DNA from 3 places in the Clostridium sediminicola genome. Region 2 is predicted to be linked to each of the others. Evidence: riboswitches for the same ligand, from Rfam matches in the RefSeq annotation. Region 2 holds a riboswitch; each other region holds the start of a gene.
The links. Region 2 has a riboswitch for S-adenosylmethionine ahead of metK (methionine adenosyltransferase). Riboswitches for the same ligand answer to the same signal wherever they lie in the genome.

Region 1: another riboswitch for S-adenosylmethionine. It lies ahead of ACQ3F0_RS22780 (O-acetylhomoserine aminocarboxypropyltransferase/cysteine synthase family protein); the one in region 2 lies ahead of metK (methionine adenosyltransferase).
Region 3: another riboswitch for S-adenosylmethionine. It lies ahead of ACQ3F0_RS08735 (methionine ABC transporter ATP-binding protein); the one in region 2 lies ahead of metK (methionine adenosyltransferase).

The regions. Positions count from the first base shown of each region.
Region 1 is NZ_BAABMF010000021.1:74,578-82,566, forward strand. It holds gene ACQ3F0_RS22770 (sensor domain-containing diguanylate cyclase) at 1-1,257, shown strand, start outside; gene ACQ3F0_RS22775 (ferritin family protein) at 1,283-1,774, opposite strand; SAM riboswitch class I at 1,954-2,146, shown strand; gene ACQ3F0_RS22780 (O-acetylhomoserine aminocarboxypropyltransferase/cysteine synthase family protein) at 2,400-3,677, shown strand; gene metA (homoserine O-acetyltransferase MetA) at 3,726-4,643, shown strand; gene ACQ3F0_RS22790 (aminoacyl-histidine dipeptidase) at 4,706-6,163, shown strand; gene ACQ3F0_RS22795 (DUF554 domain-containing protein) at 6,462-7,145, opposite strand; gene ACQ3F0_RS22800 (L-cysteine desulfidase family protein) at 7,547-7,989, shown strand, end outside.
Region 2 is NZ_BAABMF010000002.1:162,552-170,540, forward strand. It holds gene recD2 (SF1B family DNA helicase RecD2) at 1-1,838, opposite strand, end outside; gene metK (methionine adenosyltransferase) at 2,062-3,237, opposite strand; SAM riboswitch class I at 3,304-3,404, opposite strand; tRNA gene ACQ3F0_RS04510 (tRNA-Tyr) at 3,519-3,602, opposite strand; tRNA gene ACQ3F0_RS04515 (tRNA-Val) at 3,646-3,721, opposite strand; tRNA gene ACQ3F0_RS04520 (tRNA-Tyr) at 3,732-3,815, opposite strand; tRNA gene ACQ3F0_RS04525 (tRNA-Thr) at 3,821-3,896, opposite strand; gene ACQ3F0_RS04530 (tRNA 2-thiocytidine biosynthesis TtcA family protein) at 4,386-5,114, shown strand; gene ACQ3F0_RS04535 (hypothetical protein) at 5,116-5,715, opposite strand; gene yyaC (spore protease YyaC) at 5,820-6,347, shown strand; gene mreB (rod shape-determining protein) at 6,460-7,476, opposite strand; gene spoIIID (sporulation transcriptional regulator SpoIIID) at 7,598-7,846, opposite strand; gene ACQ3F0_RS04555 (peptidoglycan DD-metalloendopeptidase family protein) at 7,952-7,989, opposite strand, start outside.
Region 3 is NZ_BAABMF010000003.1:415,688-423,676, forward strand. It holds gene ACQ3F0_RS08720 (DUF1292 domain-containing protein) at 1-115, opposite strand, end outside; gene ACQ3F0_RS08725 (MetQ/NlpA family ABC transporter substrate-binding protein) at 280-1,107, opposite strand; gene ACQ3F0_RS08730 (methionine ABC transporter permease) at 1,124-1,786, opposite strand; gene ACQ3F0_RS08735 (methionine ABC transporter ATP-binding protein) at 1,787-2,794, opposite strand; SAM riboswitch class I at 2,879-2,977, opposite strand; SAM riboswitch class I at 3,043-3,140, opposite strand; gene ACQ3F0_RS08740 (metal ABC transporter solute-binding protein, Zn/Mn family) at 3,205-4,107, opposite strand; gene glgB (1,4-alpha-glucan branching protein GlgB) at 4,104-6,068, opposite strand; gene ACQ3F0_RS08750 (cofactor-independent phosphoglycerate mutase) at 6,231-7,457, shown strand; gene ACQ3F0_RS08755 (MIP/aquaporin family protein) at 7,788-7,989, shown strand, end outside.

The DNA.
Region 1 (7,989 bases), on a different contig from region 2:
ACAAAGGATGAGAATGGGGATATAATACAGAATAGCAGTATAAGTTTATCTGAAAGTAATGAAGAGGGATATATATATGAGTTATGGGAAAATGATAAAAATGAAATTGATAAAAAAATAATTTATATGACAAAATTTGAACCTTTAGATTACTATATAGGTAGTGAAGAGTTTTTGAATGATTATATTTCTAAAGATACTGCTAAAATATTTCAATGGATTAATTCGATAAAATTTGGTTATAAAAACCTTAGTAATATTTTTATATTTGATTATAAAGGAAATGTGCTCACAAATAGTTCCAATAAAAATATTTTAGATAAAAATATCTGGAATTTACAAGATAGTAGAGGCATCAAAATTACTCAAAAAGAGTTGCAAGTTGCTAAAAAAAATTTAACAGGTAGTTTTGTGAATTATTATAAAACAAACCCAGATACAAATATTGAAGAAAATAAAGGTGCTTATGTAATTAGTATTCCTCAATTAAAATGGGTTGTAGGAGCTGAAATAACATATCCTACAATAGAGGCATTTAATAATGATTCACGAGAAAAGAAGCTGAATCAAAATATAAGTTATATAATTTTCATAAATATTATAGTATTTATGATTTTGATTTATACAACTACGCGGTTTAAAGGGAAGATAGAAAATCATATTAGTTTAAAAATAGGAGAAATGTTAGTTGATTATGAAAGTAATACAGAAAAATTCAATAATGAACTTTTATTTGAAGTAAAGAAATGTAATAGAAAAATTAAAAGCTTGAGTGAAAAAGATAAGGTTACAGGAGCGTTTAGCCATGAATATATACATGAAATATTAAAGAAAGAAGTTGAATATTCAAGGGTAAATTATGAAGAGTTAAGTGTAGGATTGATTGATATTGACCACTTTAAAAGTATTAATAAAACTTATGGTTATGATTTAGGAAATAGTGTATTAAATAAGGTATATGACTTAATAAAAGAAAATTTAATAAGTCCATTTGCTATTGGGAGATATGATAGTAATTGTTTCTTAGTGATAATGCCAAAAACAAATAGACAAGAAGCCAGTGAATATGCAGAAAAAATAAGAAAAGTAATAAGGGAATACCAATTTGAAGATGTAGAATTATCAATAACTATTAGTGTAGCTATAATGGAATCTACTGGAGATATGCCTGATCAAATTATCAATAAATGTTATGAATTTATGGAAGAAGCTAAAGATAACGGCGGGGATAGAATTGAAATGCTATATGGAGATTAGAAAATGCGAATATTTTTCGCATTTTCTAATAAGGTGCAAAATTTTGTTTAGACCACCAAGCTTCTCTTAATTCTTCATATCTTTCGCTAAAATGCTCTAAATGTGCTTTTTCCCAATTAGCTAATATAAGGTATAACTCTTTTGCTTTTTCTACAGATGAATTTTTAGCAGCATTCTCATAAAAATCAATAGATGTTCTTTCCATTTGAATAGCAATCCCAAATACTGAAACAGCAAGGGCTGCATCTCTTCTATCAAGGTTTGACCAATCATAGACATTAGCGGATTCTGGGCTTTCTATAAAAGCTAAATCAAATTTATGGCTTTTATCTGAATCAATATTATTAAAAAGTTTCTTCAACCATTCAATATGAGTCAATTCTTCGTCTGCTAACTCTATAAATGCATTTTTTGTATCTAAACTGTCAGCTTTTTCAGAAGCTAATTTATAAAATTCATAACCTTCAATTTCATGGATAATTGCTTTTTTTATAACCTTTAATTCATCATTTTTCACATAAAGCCCCTCTTTGAAGTAAATTTTAAAGAATGTAATATTATTTTTTCCTAAACAGCTAGGATGATACTATAAAAATAAATATTTTGATGAGTAAAAATAATTTTTGCAATTTTGCAAAAAAAAACTTGAAATTTTTGAAAAATAGATGTAAAATAGTTTTTAAATAAAAAACTATATTCTTATCAAGAGTGGTGGAGGGATGAGCCCAATGAAACCCGGCAACAGCCAATTGTTATATTAAGAGATTCTATTGAGGGACTTGATTTATGCACTAACGAGTTCTGACTGGGTATAAATCAATAGTTGAATTGAAAGATATAAAATTGGAATTGTGCTAATTCTTACAGGAATAATCCTGAGAGATGAGAAGAGGTAAAGAGAGATACAATAATACTGTATAATCTACCACTTCTTATCAGAGAAGTGGTTTTTTTATTATAAAGTGTATGGTGTGTATAAATAAAGATATACTACTATGTAGATATAGATATAGATATATTTAGTGCACAATGCACAGTTAGCAGTTAATGAGAGTTTATTAAATTAAAAGCTTTCACGTAAGTGAAAGGTGTGCATAACTGAGTACTGTAAACTGTTAACTAATAAAAAAGGGGGCTTTATTATGCAAAAGGAATTTAGAAAAGGGACTATTTGTATACAAGGGAATTATGATCCGAAATCTGGTGAGCCAAGAGTTTTACCAATTTATCAAAGTACAACTTATAAATATTCTGATCCTGATGAGGTAGCTGATTTATTTGACTTAAAAAGAGAGGGACATATGTATTCAAGAATCAGTAATCCTACTGTGGGGGCATTAGAGGAGAAAGTTAATTTACTAGAAGGTGGAGTAGGAGCACTTGCAGTATCATCGGGGCAATCTGCATCATTAGTTACTTTCCTTAATATATGTCAAGCAGGACAACATATTGTTGCTGCATCGACAATTTATGGTGGAACTACGAATTTATTAGCATCTACCCTTAAGAAATTAGGAATAGAAGTTACATTTGTCAATCCAGATGCTAGCTATGATGAAATAGCTAGCAAAGTTAAAGATAATACAAGAGCCATATTTGGAGAAACAATAGGAAATCCTGGACTTAATGTTTTAGATTTTGATAAATTTGCTAAGGTAGCAGAAACAATGAAGGTACCATTTATAGTTGATAACACATTAGCCACTCCTTATTTATGTAATCCATTGAAACATGGGGCAAATATAGTTGTGCATTCAGCAACAAAATATATTGATGGGCATGCTACAAGTTTAGGTGGAATTATTGTTGATGGTGGAAACTTTGACTGGGATAATGGGAAATATCCAGAATTAACTCAGCCAGACCCTAGTTATCATGGGGTGAAATATGCAGAGACATTTGGGGCAGCTGCATTTATTACAAAAGCAAGGGTACAGCTTTTGAGAGATTTAGGATGCTGTTTGAGTCCGTTTAATGCATTTATTATGCATAATGGATTGGAAACTCTTCATCTTAGAATGGAAAGACATAGTGAAAATGCTTTGAAACTTGCTTCTTTCTTAGAAAATCATCCAAAAGTAAATTGGGCTAGTTATCCAAAACTAAAAAGTCATAAAAGTAATGAATTAGCGGAGAAGTATCTACCACTTGGGGCAAGTGGAATAATGACTTTTGGTATAAAAGGTGGCATAGAGGCTGCTAAGGAATTCACTCGAAATCTAAAAGTAGCAGCACTTGTTATACATTTAGGAGATGCTAGAACATCAGTACTTCATCCAGCGAGTACAACGCATAGACAATTAACAGAAGAGCAACAAATAGCAGCAGGTGTATTACCAGATTTAATAAGGGTATCTGTAGGTATTGAAGATATAGATGATTTAATTGAAGATTTCGATCAAGCACTTAGAAATAGCTAAATACAACGGATAATAAGTAATTAGCTATTAAGGAAAGGGATTGTTTATATGTCAATTGTTGTACCAAAACACTTACCTGCAATAGATACACTAAAAAAAGAAAATATATTTGTTATGACAAAGGAAAGAGCAGTTCATCAAGATATAAGACCTCTTAAAATCTTGATACTGAATTTAATGCCTACAAAAATTGAAACAGAAACTCAACTAGTTAGGTTAATAGGAAATACTGCATTACAAATAGAAATGGTCTTGCTTAAGACCAGAACTTATAAATCTGTAAATACATCTAATGAACATTTAAGAACATTTTATAAAACCTTTGATGAAGTGAAGGATGAAAAATTCGACGGAATGATCATAACAGGAGCACCTGTTGAAAAAATGGCATTTGAAGATGTAGATTATTGGGAAGAATTAAAAGAAATTATGGAGTTTTCAAAACATAATGTAACATCCACTTTTCACATATGCTGGGGAGCTCAAGCTGGATTATATTATCATTATGGAGTAGATAAACATTTGTTAAAAGATAAAATGTTTGGTGTATTTAGACACAAGATTAATAGTATAAATATTGAATTGGTGAGAGGATTTGATGATATATTTTATGCACCTCATTCTAGACATACTGGAATTTTGAGAGAAGATATTATAAATCATCCAGATTTAGAGCTAATTGCTGAATCAAAAGAAGCTGGAGTATATATAGTAATGTCTAAAGACGGTAAACAAATTTTTGTAACAGGTCATTCTGAGTATGACAAATATACTCTAAAGGGAGAGTATGAAAGAGATTTAAAAAGGGGACACGATATAAAAGTACCATTGAATTATTTTGAAGATGATGATCCAAGCAAAGAACCAATTGTTTCTTGGAAAAGTGGGGCAAATCTTCTATTTAGAAATTGGTTAAATTATTACGTATATCAAATAACACCATATAATATAAATGAAATAAAATGATTTTGACAGGATACCTATTTTTGGGTATCCTTATTTTATAGAAATTGAAAGGAAGGGTTTTAGTGAATAAAATATTATCAGAATTAAATCCAAAAGAAGTTTTTTATTATTTTGAAGAAATGAGCGAAATCCCAAGAGGATCTGGGAATGAAAAAGGAGTATCTGATTATCTTGTTAAATTTGCTAAAGATAATAATCTTGAGTATATCCAGGACATAGTTAACAATGTGATAATCAAAAAACCAGGAACAAAAAAATATGAAACTGCTCCAACGGTAATCCTTCAAGGGCATATGGATATGGTTTGTGAAAAAAGAGAAGATATAGACCACGATTTTTTAAAAGATCCTTTGAAACTAAGAATTGATGGAGATTTTATCAAGGCTACAGGTACAACATTAGGTGCTGATAATGGAATTGCTGTTGCTTATGCACTAGCAATACTTTCAAGTAACAATATAGAACATCCCCCTATAGAAGCATTAATTACAATAGAAGAAGAAACAGGAATGGGTGGAGCAGCAAATTTAGATGGACATATGTTAGATGGTAAAATATTAATAAATATGGATTCAGAAGAAGAAGGCGAACTTCTTACAAGTTGTGCTGGTGGAGTTAGAAGCATAGTAAAACTTCCAATAAAATGGAATGATAATCAAAAGGGTTTTAAGGCAGTAACTTTAAAATTAAAAGGGTTAAAAGGCGGACATTCAGGGATGGAAATAATCAAAGGGAGAGGGGCAGCTTCGAAATTAATTGGTAGAGTCCTTTTTGATATTTCCAAGGAAATAGAAGTATATATTTATGAAATAAAAGCAGGAGCAAAAATGAATGCTATCTCAAGAGATGCTGAAGTAAGTTTAATAACCAAGTATGATGAATTTGAAAAGCTAAATGATTTAGTTGGTAAGTGGAATGAAATATTTAAAAATGAACTTAAAGGAATAGATGATGATGTAGTATTAGAGATATTAAATGAAGAAACTAATCCTACAAAAATATTTAATAGAGAGACTAGTGATAGAGTTATAAATATACTTATGTCCATTCCTCAAGGGGTTCAAACTATGAGTAATGATATTGAAGGTTTAGTACAAAGCTCAACTAATTTAGGTGTGGTAAAAACAGAGGAAGGCTATGTTTATTTTGAAAGTGCTGCACGAAGTTCAGTAGCTACTCTAAAAGATGAAATTACGAATAGGATAGAAGTAGTTGCAAAGACAAACGGGGCAGAACAAACATTAATGTCTTCATACCCTGAGTGGCAATTTAAAAAAGAATCTAAAATAAGAGATTTGTTTGTGAAAGTTTATGAAGAAATGTATGGAAGTAAACCAAAAATAACAGCAATTCACGCTGGCTTAGAATGTGGGCTATTGAAAGAAAAACTTGGTGACATAGATATGATTTCCTTTGGACCAAATATGTTTGATGTTCATACACCAGAAGAAAAACTAAGCATTTCTTCTACGAAAAGAATGTGGGAATACCTTTTGAATGTACTTAAGGAAATAAAGTAAGGAAATATAAGACTAATAACAGAAAGAAATTACTTCGTAGTTGAAATAAAAGAGGAACTAAAACAGTGACAAGTGATAAGTTACAAGTGACAAGTTGATGATAATTTTCTTACAGAAAATCTTTAAACTAAGCTTTTATCATCTTCGATGATGGAAACTGTACTTTTGCTACCCAAAAGGATTCTTTTTATCTTTTGTTTAATTAAAAGCTTTCGCTTGCGAAAGGTATCTACAACTTGTCACTTATCACTTGTAACTTGTCACTATAAATTTCGAAGCTTGCTTCGTAATTTATAATTTATACCAATAAAGTTATTATATAATAAAAAAGTGGGATAAATACTGCCGGCAACATATTTCCTACTTTTATTTTTTTCACTTCTAGCATATTTAAACCTAAAGCAAGAATCAACAAACCGCCTACTGCAGACATTTCTGTAACAACTGAAGGTACCAGAATATCTTTAATTAATGAAGCTGTTAAAGTTATAAAACCTTGATATATAAGTACGGGAATAGCTGAAAAAACAACTCCTAGACCCATTGAAGATGAAAAAACAATTGATGAAACTCCATCTAATACTGATTTAGCATACAAAGTTTGATGATTATTACTTAATCCACTTTCAAGGGATCCTACAATAGCCATAGATCCAATGCAAAATAATAAACTTGCAGTAACGAATCCTTTTGCAATATCGTTACCTTCTTTAGAAAATCTTTTTTCTAACAAATGACCTAATTTTTCTAGATTCTCTTCTATTCTTAAGAATTCACCTATAATACTACCTATTACCAAAGAAAAAATAACCAATAAAATATTTTCGGCTTTTATTGCATTTAATATACCAATTAGCATAACTGCAAGCGCAATTGATTTTCCAATGGTATCATTATACCGCTTTGGTATACCTCCTTTGAAAAGAAGTCCAATAATACTTCCACAAATAATTGCAATAAAGTTAACGATAGTCCCCAACATAATTAATCCCCCTATATAAAACCGTTTTAGAACAATTATAGTATAATTATGCAGTTAAAACAATGTTTAAAAAATAATTACTATGTTTTATAGCGTGGTTAAACCATAGAGTAATATATACAAACAGAATCGATTCTCAATTTTGAGAAGGTGTCTCAAAATTGAGAACTCTATTAATTGCAACATTCTTTGGTTAAATATATTTTGATTTTTCTCATTTTTGAGAAAAATCAAATGTATAAATAATTATAAAATTATAGTTCTGCTATTAGTTAAAAAATCTAGAAGCGTTTAAGGACAGTGCTTTAGATGTAAATTAATTAATTTTTAGAATGGAAATTCTGTTTGTAGGCACGAATATTGCTTATATAATATGCACATTTAAAAGTAGGAGTGATTTTATGGAATTGAATAATATTATTTTACAAACTTTAAAAGAAGAAGTTGTTCCAGCAATGGGATGTACAGAACCTGTAGCTGTCGCTTTAGCATGTGCAAAGGCAAGAGAATTGATAAATTATAATGAAATAAATCGTATAAAAGTTTTTGTAAGTCCCAATATATATAAAAATGGTTTAGCAGTAGGCATACCAAATACAAATGAAGTGGGACTTGATATTGCAGCTGCTATAGGGATAGTAAGTGGCGGAAGTGAAAAAGGATTAGAAGTACTATCAGGAATAAAGGAAGAACAAGTAGATGATGCTAATAATCTATTAAAAAGTGGAAAATTATCACTAGATATTAAAGATTCAAAAGAAAAAATATATATAGAAGTACATTTTATTACTGATAAAGGTACTTCTAAAGTGATTATAAAGAAAAAACATAACCAATTTGTATA
Region 2 (7,989 bases):
CCTGTACCTTCTTCTCCATCTAGTGTTTTCCATTTTAGTGTATAGTTATTCTTCACTTGCATTACTTTATCTCTAACTCTAAAAACACCATTTTTCAATTCCTTTTCTGCCTTAGCTTCACTTTTAGGGTTTAATATCTCTTGAAGTTTTGGGTTTAAATTAGAAATCCCTAATATCCCCTTTTTCATAGGAGACAAAACTTGCATATCTCTTATACTATCCCATGCTTTATTAAACTTAGGTAACCTTTTATATATTAAATCTATCAATAAATTCATTATCAAATGAGGGTTATCTTCATTTAAAAAATAAAAATCTGTATCTTTCTTATTAAGTACAGGCATCTCTCCACTATTTATTTTATGCGCATTTACAACAATCATACTTTCTCCAGACTGCCTAAAAATATCTTTTAGTTTTACTACCTTCACACATTTGCTTCCTATCAAATCCCCCAAAACATTTCCAGGCCCAACTGATGGTAGTTGATCTGCATCTCCAACAATTATAAGTCTAGTCCCCTTTGGGATAGCCTTTAACAAACTATTCATTAACATAACATCTATCATAGAAGCCTCGTCAACAATTAAAACATCGCATTCTAAGGGAGATTCTTCACCTTTCTGAAAAGCATAATCGTCTTCATCATTAAAACCAAACTCCAATAATCTATGTATAGTCTTTGCTTCACGTCCAGTTGCTTCCGACATCCTTTTAGCAGCTCTTCCTGTAGGCGCAGCCATAAGTACAGCCATACTGGCATTTTCGAATATTTCAATTATGCATTTTATTATAGTCGTCTTACCTGTACCTGGACCTCCTGTAATTATTTCGATTCCATTTTCAAATGCACCTTTAATCGCTTCCTTCTGGATATCTGCAAATTTAATTTTATTATGTTCTTCAAAATCTTTAATTTCTTCTTCTATATTAATCTTAATCTTTTTATATTCATCAGTTGCTAAAGTTAGTATATTTACTGTTACACCTAATTCATAGTAATAATAAGATAAAGCGAAAACACACTTTACTCCATTGATTTCGTCAATTCTTATTTTATGTTTTAAAGCACACTCGCTTATATTTGTTAATATTTTATTTTTATCAACTAATAGTATTTTATTACATTCATTTATCAAATTATCCATAGGCATATAGGTGTTCCCCATGGAACAAAATTGGTTGATAACAAATACGATTCCGCTTTGAATCCTAAATGGAGAATCAATTTCTATTCCCATATTTCTTGCAATTTTATCAGCTATTTTAAATCCAATTCCTCTTACCTCTTCAACAAGTAAATATGGATTATCTTTCACTACGCCTATTGAGTCTTTACCGAATTTTTTATGAATTTCTACACAATTTTTTGCCGTTAAGCCATATGTTTGAAAAAAAATCATTATGTTTCTAATCTCTATACTATTTGAATATGATTCTGCAATCTTTTTTGCTTTCTTCTCACCGATACCTTCAATTTCAGTCAGTCTTTCTATACTTGTATCTAAAATTTTCAGAGTATTTTCTCCAAAAAAATCAACTATTTTTTTTGCTGTCACTGGCCCAATTCCAGATATTACTCCTGAAGATAAATATTTTTTTATACCTTCCAAAGAACTGGGAACAATTTCCTCACATGAGTCAATTTTAAATTGCTGCCCAAACTGAGGATGAATAACCCACTCACCTTGAAGTTTTAAGTTGATTTTCTCTCTAATGTATGGAACAATCCCTGTTATTGTATAAGTATTATCATCTTCTTTAATCTTGGCTACCACATATCCATTTTTATCATTATGAAAAATAATATCTGTCACTGTACCTAAAATTTCTGACATAAACTCTCTCCTAATTATTTTATGGTTACACTTCATAAGTATTTTACTTAAAATTGTTTAACTAAACGTATATATAATATAATTATAATGCAAATATTTATTTTCTCAACTTTTATGATATCATGCTTTAACCACTTTACATATATTAGTTTTGACATTTAATAATCTGCTTAAACATTAAAGAGGTATATCACAATAATGTGAAATACCTCTTCTTAAAATTTTATAGATATTTTTTTATTTCTTCTACTTTGTTAAGTTCTTCCCATGGAAGCTCTAAATCATTTCTACCAAAATGACCATATGCAGCTGTTTGTTTGTATATAGGTCTTCTTAATTCCAATTCCTCAATAATAGCCCCTGGTCTTAAATCAAATACTTTATTTATAATCTTAACAATTTCTTCTTCATTTAATTTTGAAGTACCAAAAGTATCTACTGTTACTGAAACCGGCTGAGCTACGCCTATTGCATAAGCTAGTTCAATTTCTAATTTATCAGCAATTCCAGCAGCAACTAAGTTTTTAGCAACCCATCTAGCTGCATAAGCTGCTGATCTATCAACTTTAGTACAATCCTTACCAGAGAATGCGCCACCACCGTGTCTACCCATTCCACCATAAGTATCTACAATAATTTTTCTACCTGTCAACCCTGAATCACCCTGAGGCCCTCCAATTACAAATCTTCCTGTTGGGTTAATGAAAAATTTTGTTTTTGAATCCAACCATTCAGTTGGTATAATTTGTTTTACAACATTCTCTATTAAATCTTCTCTGATTTTTTCTTGAGAAACCTCTGAGTCATGTTGTGTTGAAATTACAACAGTATCAATTCTAACCGGTTTATCATCTTCATATTCTACCGTCACTTGCGTCTTACCATCTGGTCTTAAATATGATAAAGTCCCATTCTTTCTAACTTCTGTTAATCTTCTTGATAATTTTTGTGCTAAACTTATAGGTAAAGGCATATATTCTTCAGTTTCATTACTAGCATAACCAAACATCATACCTTGATCTCCAGCTCCTACCGATTCCACATTAGCTTTTTCACCTTCTTTAAATTCTAAGGCATTATCAACTCCCATTGCTATATCAGCTGATTGTTCATCAATAGAAGTCATTACTGCACAAGTATCACAATCAAATCCATATTTAGCTCTCGTATATCCGATTTCTCTTATAGTATTTCTCACTACTTTTGGTATATCAACATAGCAATTAGTAGATATCTCACCCATTACCATTACCATTCCAGTTGTAACAGCCGTTTCACACGCTACTCTTCCATTCGGATCTTTCTCCATAATCGCATCTAATATAGCATCTGATATTTGGTCACAAATTTTATCTGGATGTCCTTCTGTAACAGATTCAGATGTAAATAATTTTCTCATAGCCATCGCTCCCCTCAAAAATTAAACCTCTTCAATAATTATCGAAGAGGTTGTGAACTGAATCGTCACTTATCTCGCAGTTTCCTGCAGGATTTAGCACCTTGGTACAAATTAGTACTGGTTGCTGGGCTTCACCGGGCCATTCCCTCCACCTCTCTTGATAAGTATTAAGAGTTTTTTATTTTATTATCAAATCGTAATTATAGTAACACAGTAAAAAATAAGTGTCAATATAATTTTTTAATAAAAGTAAAAAACATCAATATTTAAATTGATGTTTTTGGTGGAGGAAGATGGATTCGAACCATCGAAGCTAACGCAACAGATTTACAGTCTGCCCCCTTTGGCCACTCGGGAACTCCTCCAAATAATATTTATTTTTAAACTTAACCCAATTGTATTTTTGAATGGTGGGCACAACAGGGCTCGAACCTGTGACCCCCTGCTTGTAAGGCAGGTGCTCTCCCAGCTGAGCTATGCGCCCATTCATTAAATGGTGGAGGAAGATGGATTCGAACCATCGAAGCTAACGCAACAGATTTACAGTCTGCCCCCTTTGGCCACTCGGGAACTCCTCCACAATTGGTGCTGGCACCAGGACTTGAACCCGGAACCTACTGATTACAAGTCAGTTGCTCTACCAGTTGAGCCATGCCAGCTTATTAAGTTGTGTCGGTATTTAATTCGCCGACGAAATATAGTATAACTAGTTATTAGATATATTTCAACCTCAGTATACGCCCATTATCGACTATTAAATCAACCTTTCTTTATAATCCTTCTATATACTAGCTATTTCTTATATAATCATTTCCCTTTTTTATAACAATTTTTATATTATCACTATATAAAGAAATAAATTGCTCACTCGTAAAATTTAACAAATAAATTATTCTTTATGAAAAACAATTTCTATACTATAATAGTTCATATCCCCTTATAACGAGGAGATGTTTTTAAAAGATGTTAATAATACTTTTCTAGTTCTCAATTGAAATAAAATACGAACCAAGTTAGTTAAGAGTTAATGAACTTTTGCTATGCAAAAGAAATCATTTATCTTTTATTTAATTAAAAGCTTTCGATTGGGACAGGTATCCACAACTTGTCACTTATCACTTGTAACTATAAATAAACGGAGGATTCATATGCAAAAATTACTAAGCAAATTAAGAAGAGCAATAAGTGATTATAAATTAATTGAAGATGGAGATAAGATTGCAGTAGGTTTATCTGGTGGTAAAGATAGCATATCACTATTAAGGCTATTGAAGGCCTACCAAAGATTTTCTCCACAAAAATTTGAACTAATTGCTATCACACTAGACCCTGGCTCTGGAATGAATTTTGCACCGATGATAGATTTATGTAAAGATATACAAGTTCCTTATTATTTATTCCAAACTAACATTCAAAATATTGTATTTAATATCAAAAAAGAAAAAAATCCATGTTCATTATGTGCAAATCTAAGACGTGGTGCATTAAATGACAATGCAAAAAAACTCGGATGCAACAAACTTGCTTTAGGTCATCATAAAAACGATGCTATTGAAACTCTATTACTCTCTCTATTTTATGAAGGAAGAATAAATAGCTTTCTACCTAAAACTTATCTGAGTAGATGCGATTTAACAGTAATTCGTCCAATGGTTTATATTAACGAAGATGAAATAAAAAGTTTATCTGAAAGATTCTCATTCTCAATTATCCATAATCCTTGCCCAGCAGATGGACTGACAAAAAGAGAAGATATGAAAAATTTAATTAAGAATCTAAGAAATTCTATCCCAAAACTTGACGATAATTTACTAAATGCACTTAAAAACACAGATCAAATAAATGTTTGGCATATGGAGAAAGAAGATGAAAAATAGTCTATTTTTCATCTTCTTTCTCCATTAATTCCATATTTATATAATCATCCATTATATTTTTTACCTTTTTATAATCTTTACTAGATAAACGTTCTTTTAATAATAAAATTGTTTTTTTTACGCCTTCTTCTCTATCTTTCATATACAAATATTCCTTTACTCTTGCATAATCTAAAGGTGCTAATTTACTTCCAATAACCAATAGATTTTCTTTATCTATCAAAGACAGGTTTGATAATATTTCTGATGAAGCTATTTTGAAAACAGGTATATCCTCAACTGTTTTCTCTTTTACATTATTAATAACTATATCATTATTATTAGATAAATTTTGCTCATTTTCATTTGTTTTTGTAACTTCATCAATATTTTCAATCATCTCATTATTTTCACCATTATTTTCTTTATCATTCGAACTTTCAATTTCTTTTTCCTTGAACAAGGACTGTTTTTCTGTAGGAATTTCTTCTCTCACTGATACTGATTTTTTAATATCGCCATGAACTATATTCTTATTATTGCTTAGGCTATACATCATTGCAGATATAGCTAAAATTGAACTTAATATAAAACTTATAGTATATACTCTTTCTTTATTCAACAAATCACCTCTATTTAATAATTTTACCAATATCAAAAAATTTTATACCAATCTTTAATATTCATTAACAATTATTCATATACATTAAAAGGGAGGTGTCTCTTTTGAACAAATTAAAAGTCCACTATAACGAAACTCTTTCTTATTATAAAATTGCGTATTTTCTAAAAGATTATATTGATTCTAACTCAATTATAATCTGTATAGGTACAGATAGATGTATAGGTGATTGTTTAGGTCCAGTAGTAGGGTCTATGTTAGTTAATAAAAACTTTCCATTAAAAGTTTACGGAACAATTTCATCTCCAATCCACGCATTGAACCTTGACTCAAATCTTAAGCTGATAAAAAAGAACAATCCAAATTCTAAAATAATCGGAATAGACGCTTGCTTAGGTGACGAAAAAAGTATTGGGGAAATCCAAGCAAGAGATTATCCAATACATCCCGGAAAAGGCGTTGGAAAATCACTTCCTAATGTAGGTAACAGTTCAATAATCGGCATTATAGATTCTAGTGATAATAATGAGCTGTTTACTAATAGAAACATAAGATTAAATTTGATTATAGAGATGTCAAAAGTAATTACTAATGCAATTATACATTCTTACTATCTTTATACCATAAAGTGAAAAGAATAAAATACTTTATTAACATTAATATAGTTTACACATTTACCTGCAAACAATTTGCAGTACAAATAAGAAAATAACAAAAGATGCCTCTTGATTGAGGCATCTTTTGTTATTCCATAAAACTAAGATCATCGTCTAATTTATCTATATAATTCAAAGCTTCTCCTGTACCTAGCGCCACACAAGATATGGCATCATCCGCAACATAAACAGGAACTTTAGTAACACTTTCAATAAGCTTGTCTAGCCCATTTAATAGAGCTCCTCCACCAGTCATATAAATTCCATTATCTGCAATATCTGCAGCTAACTCAGGCGGAGTTTTTTCTAATACAGAGTGTGTACATTCTGCTATTGCATGCACTGCTTCACTTAACCCTTCTCTAATTTCTTCTGAAGTAACAGTTATATTTTTCGGTAATCCCGTTATTAAATCTCTTCCCCTTACATCCATTGTAAGATCATCTTCTCGCTTGTATGCTGCACCTATATTAATTTTTAAAGCTTCAGCAGTCCTTTCTCCTATCATTAATTTATGCTTTTTCCTTATAAATCTTATAATAGCATCGTCAAACTTATCACCTGCTACTTTTATAGAACTCCTAACAACCATACCACCTAAAGAAAGTACAGCAATATCTGTAGTTCCCCCTCCAATATCAATTACCATTTTTCCGCTAGCTTTTGTAATATCTAATCCAGCACCTATTGCAGCAGCCCTAGGTTCTTCAATAAGGGTTACTCTTTTGGCTCCGGCATTAACTGCTGCATCCTTTATAGCTCTTTGTTCTACACCAGTAGCTTCACATGGCACACAAATTACAACTCTAGATGCTTTAACTCTCTTCTGTTTAAAAGCTTTTTGGAAAAAATACTTGAGCATTTTCTCAGTAATATCATAATCCGAGATTACTCCATCTCTCAATGGACGAATAGCTACAATATTGCCAGGTGTTCTTCCGATCATTTTTCGAGCTTCTTCTCCAACTGCTAAAACCTCATTGGTGTCTTTGTTAATTGCTACAACAGAAGGTTCTTTTAGGACGACACCTTTTCCTTTAATATAAACCAATACTGTAGCTGTTCCCAAATCAATACCCACATCTGTATTAACACTCCAAAACATCCCTATTTCACTCCTGCTCTTTAGTTTGATTAAATACTCACTATATATTATTATATACATTTGCGAGATGAATTTCTATAACCTAACGAAAAAATCTAGTTTTTTTACAATAAATTTACTCTTAAATTGTTTTGTATTTCATTTTTGTCGCTTTTCCACCTCTTATGTGTCTTTCTGCCTTATTTAAATCCAAAACATTTTTAGCTTTTTCAGCTATTTGAGGGTTAATTTTGGGTAAGCGCTCAGTCATATCTTTGTGTATAGTGCTTTTACTTACACCAAAAACTTTTGCAGTTTTCCTAATTGTAGCTTTTGATTCTATTATATACTTTGCTACTTCTAAAACCCTCTCCTCAATATAATCCTTCAAAGTACTTCCTCCTTAACTATCTATATTAATAAGTATGCATTTTTTTATATTTCAATTCCTAGTATCTAGCCAATTCCCAAGAGTTTGGGAATTGGCTAGTGTTTTTTAGTATTTTACATATTTTAATGGATCAACACTAGAAT
Region 3 (7,989 bases), on a different contig from region 2:
ATTCTTTGTCATCGTCTAAAATTAAAGTCATTATTGACATGTCTTCACTTTCATGATTACAGTTACAGTCATGATCATGATTATGTTCGTTACAATTACAATTATGTTTATCCATTTTTAGTTCTCCTTTTGTTTAACTTAAATTAAACTTATTTTCTATTACAATGCTATTAAATCACGCCACGAAATAGTTTCTTTTCAACTGACTTCTTGGCTTAATCATTACTATATTAGTTGATATATCTATAAATTGCAATAGGCAAATAAAATTTTCTTTATTTAATTAAACGCTGGAATTATTGCTCCCTTATATTCTTTAGTAATAAAATCCTTAACTTCTTCAGAATTTATAGCATTTATCAATTCTATTATTTCTTCCTTATCTTTATTATCAGGTCTTGTTGTAACTATATTAGCATAAGGAGAATCAGCATCTTCTATAAAAATTGCGTCTTTTGTTGGATTTAAGTCTGCTTCTAATGCAAAGTTTGTGTTTATTATTGCAAAATCCACATCTATAAGAACTCTTGGTAATTGAGCAGCCTCTAACTCTTCAAACTGCAAATTCTTAGGATTTTCTATAACATCAAGTGGTGTTTGAGTAAGTCCATTTTCATCTTTTAATTTTATTAAACCTTGTTTTTGTAAAAGTAGTAATGCTCTCCCCTCGTTAGTTGCATCATTTGGTATTGCTATTATTGCATTATCTTTTATTTCATCTTTTGATTTAATATTTTGCGAATATGCTCCTAAAGGTTCTACATGAACTTTTGCAACTGAAACTAATTCTACATTATTACTCTTTGAAAATTCATCCATGTATGGCACATGTTGAAAGAAGTTTGCATCTAGTTCTTTATCATTTAATGCCATATTTGGTGTTACGTAATCTGTGAATTCTTTTATTTCTAATTCTATTCCTTTTTCCTCTAGCAAAGGTTTTACTACATTAAGGATTTCTACATGTGGCACAGGTGTTGCACCAATAACTATTTTTTTCTTTTCGCTTCCGCTTGCTTGTTGCCCCTTATCACTTTTAGATGAACAGCCTCCCAATACTAAAGTAAAAACTAATAAAATAATTAATAATAATCCTGATTTTTTCATTATAAATACCCCCTATTTATCTTTTATCTATTCGTTTTGCTATAAAATTCCCTGTACTTTGAATGATTTGAACAAAAATTATCAATATAATTATAGTTCCTATCAATACATCAGTTCTAAATCTTTGATAACCGTATCTTATTGCTAAATCTCCTAGACCACCTCCTCCAATGGCTCCTGCCATAGCAGAATATCCAAGTAAATTTATAATTGTAAGTGTCAACCCTAAAATTAAGGATGGCATTGCTTCTGGAATTAATACTTTAAATATTATTTCTTTATTTGTTGCTCCCATGGATAAAGATGCTTCTATTATCCCCCATGGCACTTCTTTTAAGGAGGATTCAACTATTCTTGCAACAAAAGGCGTTGCTGCTATAGACAAAGGAACAATTGCTGCTGTAGAACCAATTGCAGTACCCACTATCAATCTTGACAGTGGAAATATAGTTATTATTAAAATTATAAAAGGTAGAGATCTCATTACATTTATGATGTATCCTAAAAATCCATTTACTTTCTTATGTTCCCATATATGATTTTTTTCTGTAATCACAAGTATTACTCCTAAAGGCAATCCTAATACAAGAGAAAATACTGTAGAGAAAAATACCATATATATAGTGTCAAATAGTGATGGTAATATTAAATTAAATAAATTAACAATATTGTATAACAATTAAATCACCTCAACCTTCAAATTATTCATATTTAAATACTTTATTGAAGATAGAACATCTTTTTCTTGTCCAGAAATTTTTACTACAAGATGTCCTAAATTAGTATCTTGGATATTTTCAATATTTCCAGCTAATATATTTACATCAACATCATGTTTTTTTACCATATTGGAAATAATCGGTTCTTCGGATCTATTTCCCAAAAAAGATATTTTTAGTACATTTTCATAAATCTCCTTATTTTTGATTAGAATCTCTTTAGGAACATAGAGAATATCATCCTCTAGAAAACTTTTTAAAGTTTCAGTTTTAGGATTTGAAAATACTTCTATAACGCTACCGGCTTCTACTATTTGTCCATTTTCCATTACTGCAACCTTGTTACATATATTTTTAATAACATTCATCTCGTGTGTAATAACAATAATTGTTATACTAAATCTTTTGTTTATACTTTTAAGAAGATTCAATATAGATTGTGTAGTATTGGGGTCAAGTGCCGAAGTAGCCTCATCACACAAAATTATTTTCGGATCATTTGCTAGTGCTCTAGCTATACCAACTCTTTGTTTTTGTCCACCTGATAATTGGGAAGGATATACATCTTTTTTATCAAAAAGATCTACGACTTCCAAAAGTTCTTTTACTTTTTTATCTATCTCTGTTTTTTTTAGCCCAGATATTTTTAAAGGAAAAGCAATGTTTTCATAAACTGTGGAATTCATTAACAGATTAAAATTCTGAAATATCATCCCAATTTTTTTTCTTGTTTCTCTTAACTCCTTTGGATTTAGCTTTGTTATATCTTTTTCATTTATTAATATCTCTCCACTTGTAGGTTTTTCTAGCATATTAATGCATCTAACAAGTGATGATTTTCCCGCACCACTTAGCCCTATAATTCCATATATATCTCCATCTTCAATTTTCAAGCTCACATTTTTTACGGCATCCAATGTACTGGTTTTGGATATATATGTTTTACATAAATTCTTAATTTCTATCAATCCATTCTCCCCCTTGATTATCATGTTACTTTTTACATTAAAACAAAAGACCTCTTTCATACCGAAAGAAGTCAATATATCTTAACATTATCTCTCAGCAAATGCTGTAGGACTTGGCACCATTACAAAAATGCTGGTTGCCGGGCTTCACAGGGCCTATCCCTCCACCTCTCTTGATAATTTTATTATTTAATTTTTGAACAATAAAAAACTTCTTTCATTTCACCGAAAGAAGTTGGATTCAAATCACATTATCTCTCAGCAAATGCTGTAGGACTTGGCACCGTTGCAAAATGCTGGTTGCCGGGCTTCACAGGGCCTATCCCTCCACCTCTCTTGATAATTAATATTCAATTTAAGTACATAGAGTATTATATTAAACATAAAACAAAATGTCAACATTTAATTTATTATTGGAGCACTTCTCTAAATTTATTTTTTATTTCTTCTAAATTTCCCAAATAATTTTTTGCTAAAGGAGCTACTTTAACTGTTACTCCCCCAATTTCTTCAGCAATAGTTTCTGCTTGTTTACTATCAAATTCTTCTTGGTAAAAAACAACTTTTATCTTCTCTTTTTTTGCAAAATCAATAACTTCTTGTATTTTCCTAACAGTAGACTCCTTACCATCATCTTCTATTGCAATCATATTTAACCCGTAATCTTTTGCGAAATATCCAAAAGATGGATGATAAATAATAAATGAGTTGTTCTTTATATTATTTAATGATTCTCGTATTTCTTCGTCTATTTTTTTGATTTTAGCTATATATTCTTCAGAATTTTTAATATAAGAATTTTTATTATTGGAATCTACTTTAATTAACTCATCTCTTATACATTCTATCATAAGTATAACTCTTTTAGGTGATAGCCATATATGAGGGTCTTTAGCACTATGTTCTACACTTTGGAAATATAGATGAGGATAAACCTCCTCAACTTTGTTATCTAGTGAAATTATCAATATGTCTTTATTAAAGTCTCTGATACTAGGCAAAATATTAACTTCTTCAGTTGATACTCCAATAGAAAAATACATTTTAGCTTCACTTAATTTAGCCATTTGTTTAGGTGTTGGCTGGTAATTTGCTGGACTATATCCAGGAGGAATCATAGTGATAATATTTACATTATCACCTGCCACAGCCCTAACAAATGTTTCTTCTGGTACAATAGAAACTGCAACTGTAATTTTTTCTTCATTACTAACTTTTTTATTAGATTTATTTGATGTACTCTCTTTACAACCACTTAAACTAATCACAATAGTAATTATAATTAAGAATATTATATTCTTAACCTGCTTCATATCTTTTCTCCTTCTAATATTAAACTTTTAACTTTTTCTTTCTTCTGTTTAGGTTTTAGGACCAACATAGCCAAAGGTGGAATTTTTGTTTTTATATGATATGGTTGATTATTCCATTTTTCTTGGTTTGCTTTCATAATGCCCTCATTTATTTGCCCTGATCCATTATAATCGTCTTCGTCACTATTGAAAATTTCTACATATTCAATATTTTCTGGAACCCCAACCTTATAATCGTAGTAAACAACAGGAGTAAAATTACATATAAATATTAGATAATTACTATCTGTTTTACCCTTCCTAATAAAAGATATAATACTTTGTTCATAATTTGAATGGTCTATCCATTCAAACCCATCATATCCATGGTCTTTTTCCCAAAAAGCACTTTCTTTCTTATAAAGCATATTTAACTCTTTAACATAGTGTTGTAGTTTTTTATGTGGAGGATATAAAAGTAAAAACCAATCCAGCTGTTGGTCAAAATTCCATTCTATGAATTGACCAATCTCTCCACCCATAAATAACAATTTTTTTCCTGGATGACCCATCATATAACCATAAAATAATCTTAAATTCGCAAATTTCTGCCAATAATCTCCTGGCATCTTATCTAAAAGAGATTTTTTTCCATGAACTACTTCATCATGGGATAGTGGCAAAACGAAATTTTCTGAAAAAGCATAGAGTAATGAAAATGTTATTTTATCATGATGCCATTTTTTATATATGGGATCTAGTTGCATATATTTTAACATATCATTCATCCATCCCATATTCCATTTGTAATTAAACCCCATTCCCCCTATATATGTAGGAGCTGTAAGCATTGGCCAAGTGCTTGAATCTTCCGCTATTACCAAAGGATTCTTGACATACTTAAATATTGCTTCATTAAGTTTTTTAAGAAAATCTACAGCTTCAATCTTCTCATCTCCACCATATTTATTTTTTATTTTTAAATCAGATTTCATTCCATAAGTTAAATATAACATATTAGCGACTGCATCTACTCTTATTCCATCAATATGATACTCTTTAAACCAAAAAATAGCATTTGATATTAAATAACTATGTATTTCTAACTTTTCAAAATCAAAGTTTGATGTTCCCCAATCATAATTTTCACCTATTAAAGGGTTTGGATGTTCATAAAGATGTGTACCATCAAAGTTATATAACCCATGAGCATCTTTACAAAAATGCCCAGGAGCCCAGTCTAAAATAACTCCTAATCCCTTTTCATGAAATTTATCAACTAAATACATAAAATCCTTAGGTGTCCCATACCTTGATGTAACAGCGAAATATCCTGTTGATTGATACCCCCAAGAAGCATCTAAAGGATGCTCCATAATTGGAAGTAGTTCCACATGAGTATACCCCATAGATGCTACATACTCTGGAAGTTCTTCTGCCATATCTCTATATGTATAAAATTGTTTTTTTGAATCCTCGTCTTTAGTCTCAACATCATGTGTTTTCCAAGAACCTAAATGAACTTCATAAATATTAACTGGTTCAGAATAAATATTACTTTTTTCACGTTTTTTTAACCATTTATCATCTTTCCAGTTATATCCTTTGTAATTATACACAATAGATGCATTCTTAGGACGAAGTTGTGAATAAAAAGCACATGGATCCGCTTTTAGAACTGGATTTTTCTCATTGCTATTAAATACTTCGTACATATAACTGTCGCCCTCTTGAATATCTTGTATAAAAAGCTTCCATATACCAGAATTTTCAATTTTTTTCATAGTATATTTTTCGCCATTCCAATTATTAAAACTTCCTACAACTCGAATTTTCTCAGCATTTGGAGCCCAAACAGAAAAAAGAGCTCCCTTCACTTCATCACTCTCCTTTATATGACAGCCTAAAAACTCATAACTATGATAATTAGTTCCTTCATGAAAACAATGTATATCAAATGATGATAAAGAAATATTTTGCATATTTACACCTGCTTTCCTTATATGATAATTAATTATACCATATACTTCCTTTATTAGAATATTATTTATTATAAATACCTTAAACCTCTTTTCTTGTATATACTTTTTTACTGTGATACAATAAAGTAATTTATATTTCATTCAATAAAGGAGGGGTTTAACTTGAAATATATCACAATTTTAGTTGATGGTATGGCTGACTATGAAATTGAACACTTAAATAATAAAACACCTTTGGCTGTAGCTAATATTCCAACTATTACAGAAATGGCTCAAAAGGGAGAAGTAGGACTGGTACAAACTGTACCAATAGGTATGTCTCCAGGAAGTGATACTGCTAATTTATCAGTTATGAGCTATGCTCCAGAAATATACCATACAGGACGTTCACCACTAGAAGCTGCAAGTATGGGTGTAGAATTATCAAGCACTGATGTTACTTTCCGTTGTAATCTTGTTACATTATCCGAAGAAGAACCTTATGAAGAAAAAACTATGATTGATCATTCTTCTGGAGAAATTACAACTGAAGAAGCAAAAAAATTAATTCTTGATATTCGAGAACTACTAGAAACAGAATTAATAAAATACTATCCTGGTGTTAGTTACAGACATTTAATTGTTTGGGATAAAGGGCCTTTTGATTATAAACTAACTCCACCACATGATATTTTAGAAAAAAAAATCAAAACTCATCTACCTAGTGGACCAAATAAAGACATACTTTTTAATATGATGAAAAAATCATATGATCTTTTAAAAAATCACCCAATTAACTTGGCTCGAAAAGAAAAAGGATTAAATCCTGCTAACTCTATATGGATCTGGGGAGAAGGTAAAAAACCTAAACTAGATTCTTTTAAAAGTAAGTTTGGATTAAACGGTGCCGTTATATCTGCAGTAGATTTAATCAACGGTATAGGAATACTTGCTGGATTAAAAACTATAGAAGTAGCTGGTGCAACGGGAACAATAAACACTAATTTTAGTGGAAAAGCTGAATCTGCTATAAAGACTTTAATCCAAGGTGATGATTTTGTTTATGTACATATTGAAGCACCAGATGAATGTAGTCACCAAGGAGATTTAGATGGAAAGATAAAATCTATTGAAATTATTGATGAGAAGATTGTAAAACCTATAAAAAAAGCTATGGAAGATGCTGGTGAAGATTTCCGTGTACTAATATTACCCGATCATAGAACACCAATAAAAATAAGAACTCATTCATCAGAACCTGTACCCTATGTGATTTATGACAGTCGTGTAAACAATAATAATCCTAAAAATAATTTTACTGAAAAGTCTGCAACTGAATCTGGTAATTTCTTTGATGCAGGTGAAAAGTTAATGACTTATCTTTTGAAAGAAAGTATTAGGTATAGTTAAAATAAATTACATTTTTTACTATATCGTTCGTTATTTATTTGAATTTCATATAAAAACCTCAAAAAAACATTTGCTTATTGTCGAATATTGTAGTATTATGGATTCATAGCAATTGTAACAAATGCAAAACATTCAGTTTTGTGTTTTGATTACTGCTATTTTCCTACTTACAAATCTATATGTTATTCGGCAGAGATTAGAGAGCCATTCAAAACTTAACCTTATTGGTTATATTTTAGAATGGTTTTTTTGACTGCTACATTGTAAAACGTTTACAATTTGTGAATATACCGGTATACGCAAATTAATTAAATTCAAGGGGGAACTTATATGTCTAATTTTATGGCTGAATTACTAGGTACAATGATTTTGGTTTGGTTAGGTGATGCTGTTGTGGCAAATGTTGTTTTAGCAAAAACAAAAGGTAATGATTCTGGCTGGATTGTTATAACTACCGCATGGGCAATAGCTGTTGCACTTCCAGTATTTATTTTTGGTGGAATAAGTGGCGCTCATATAAATCCTGCAGTTA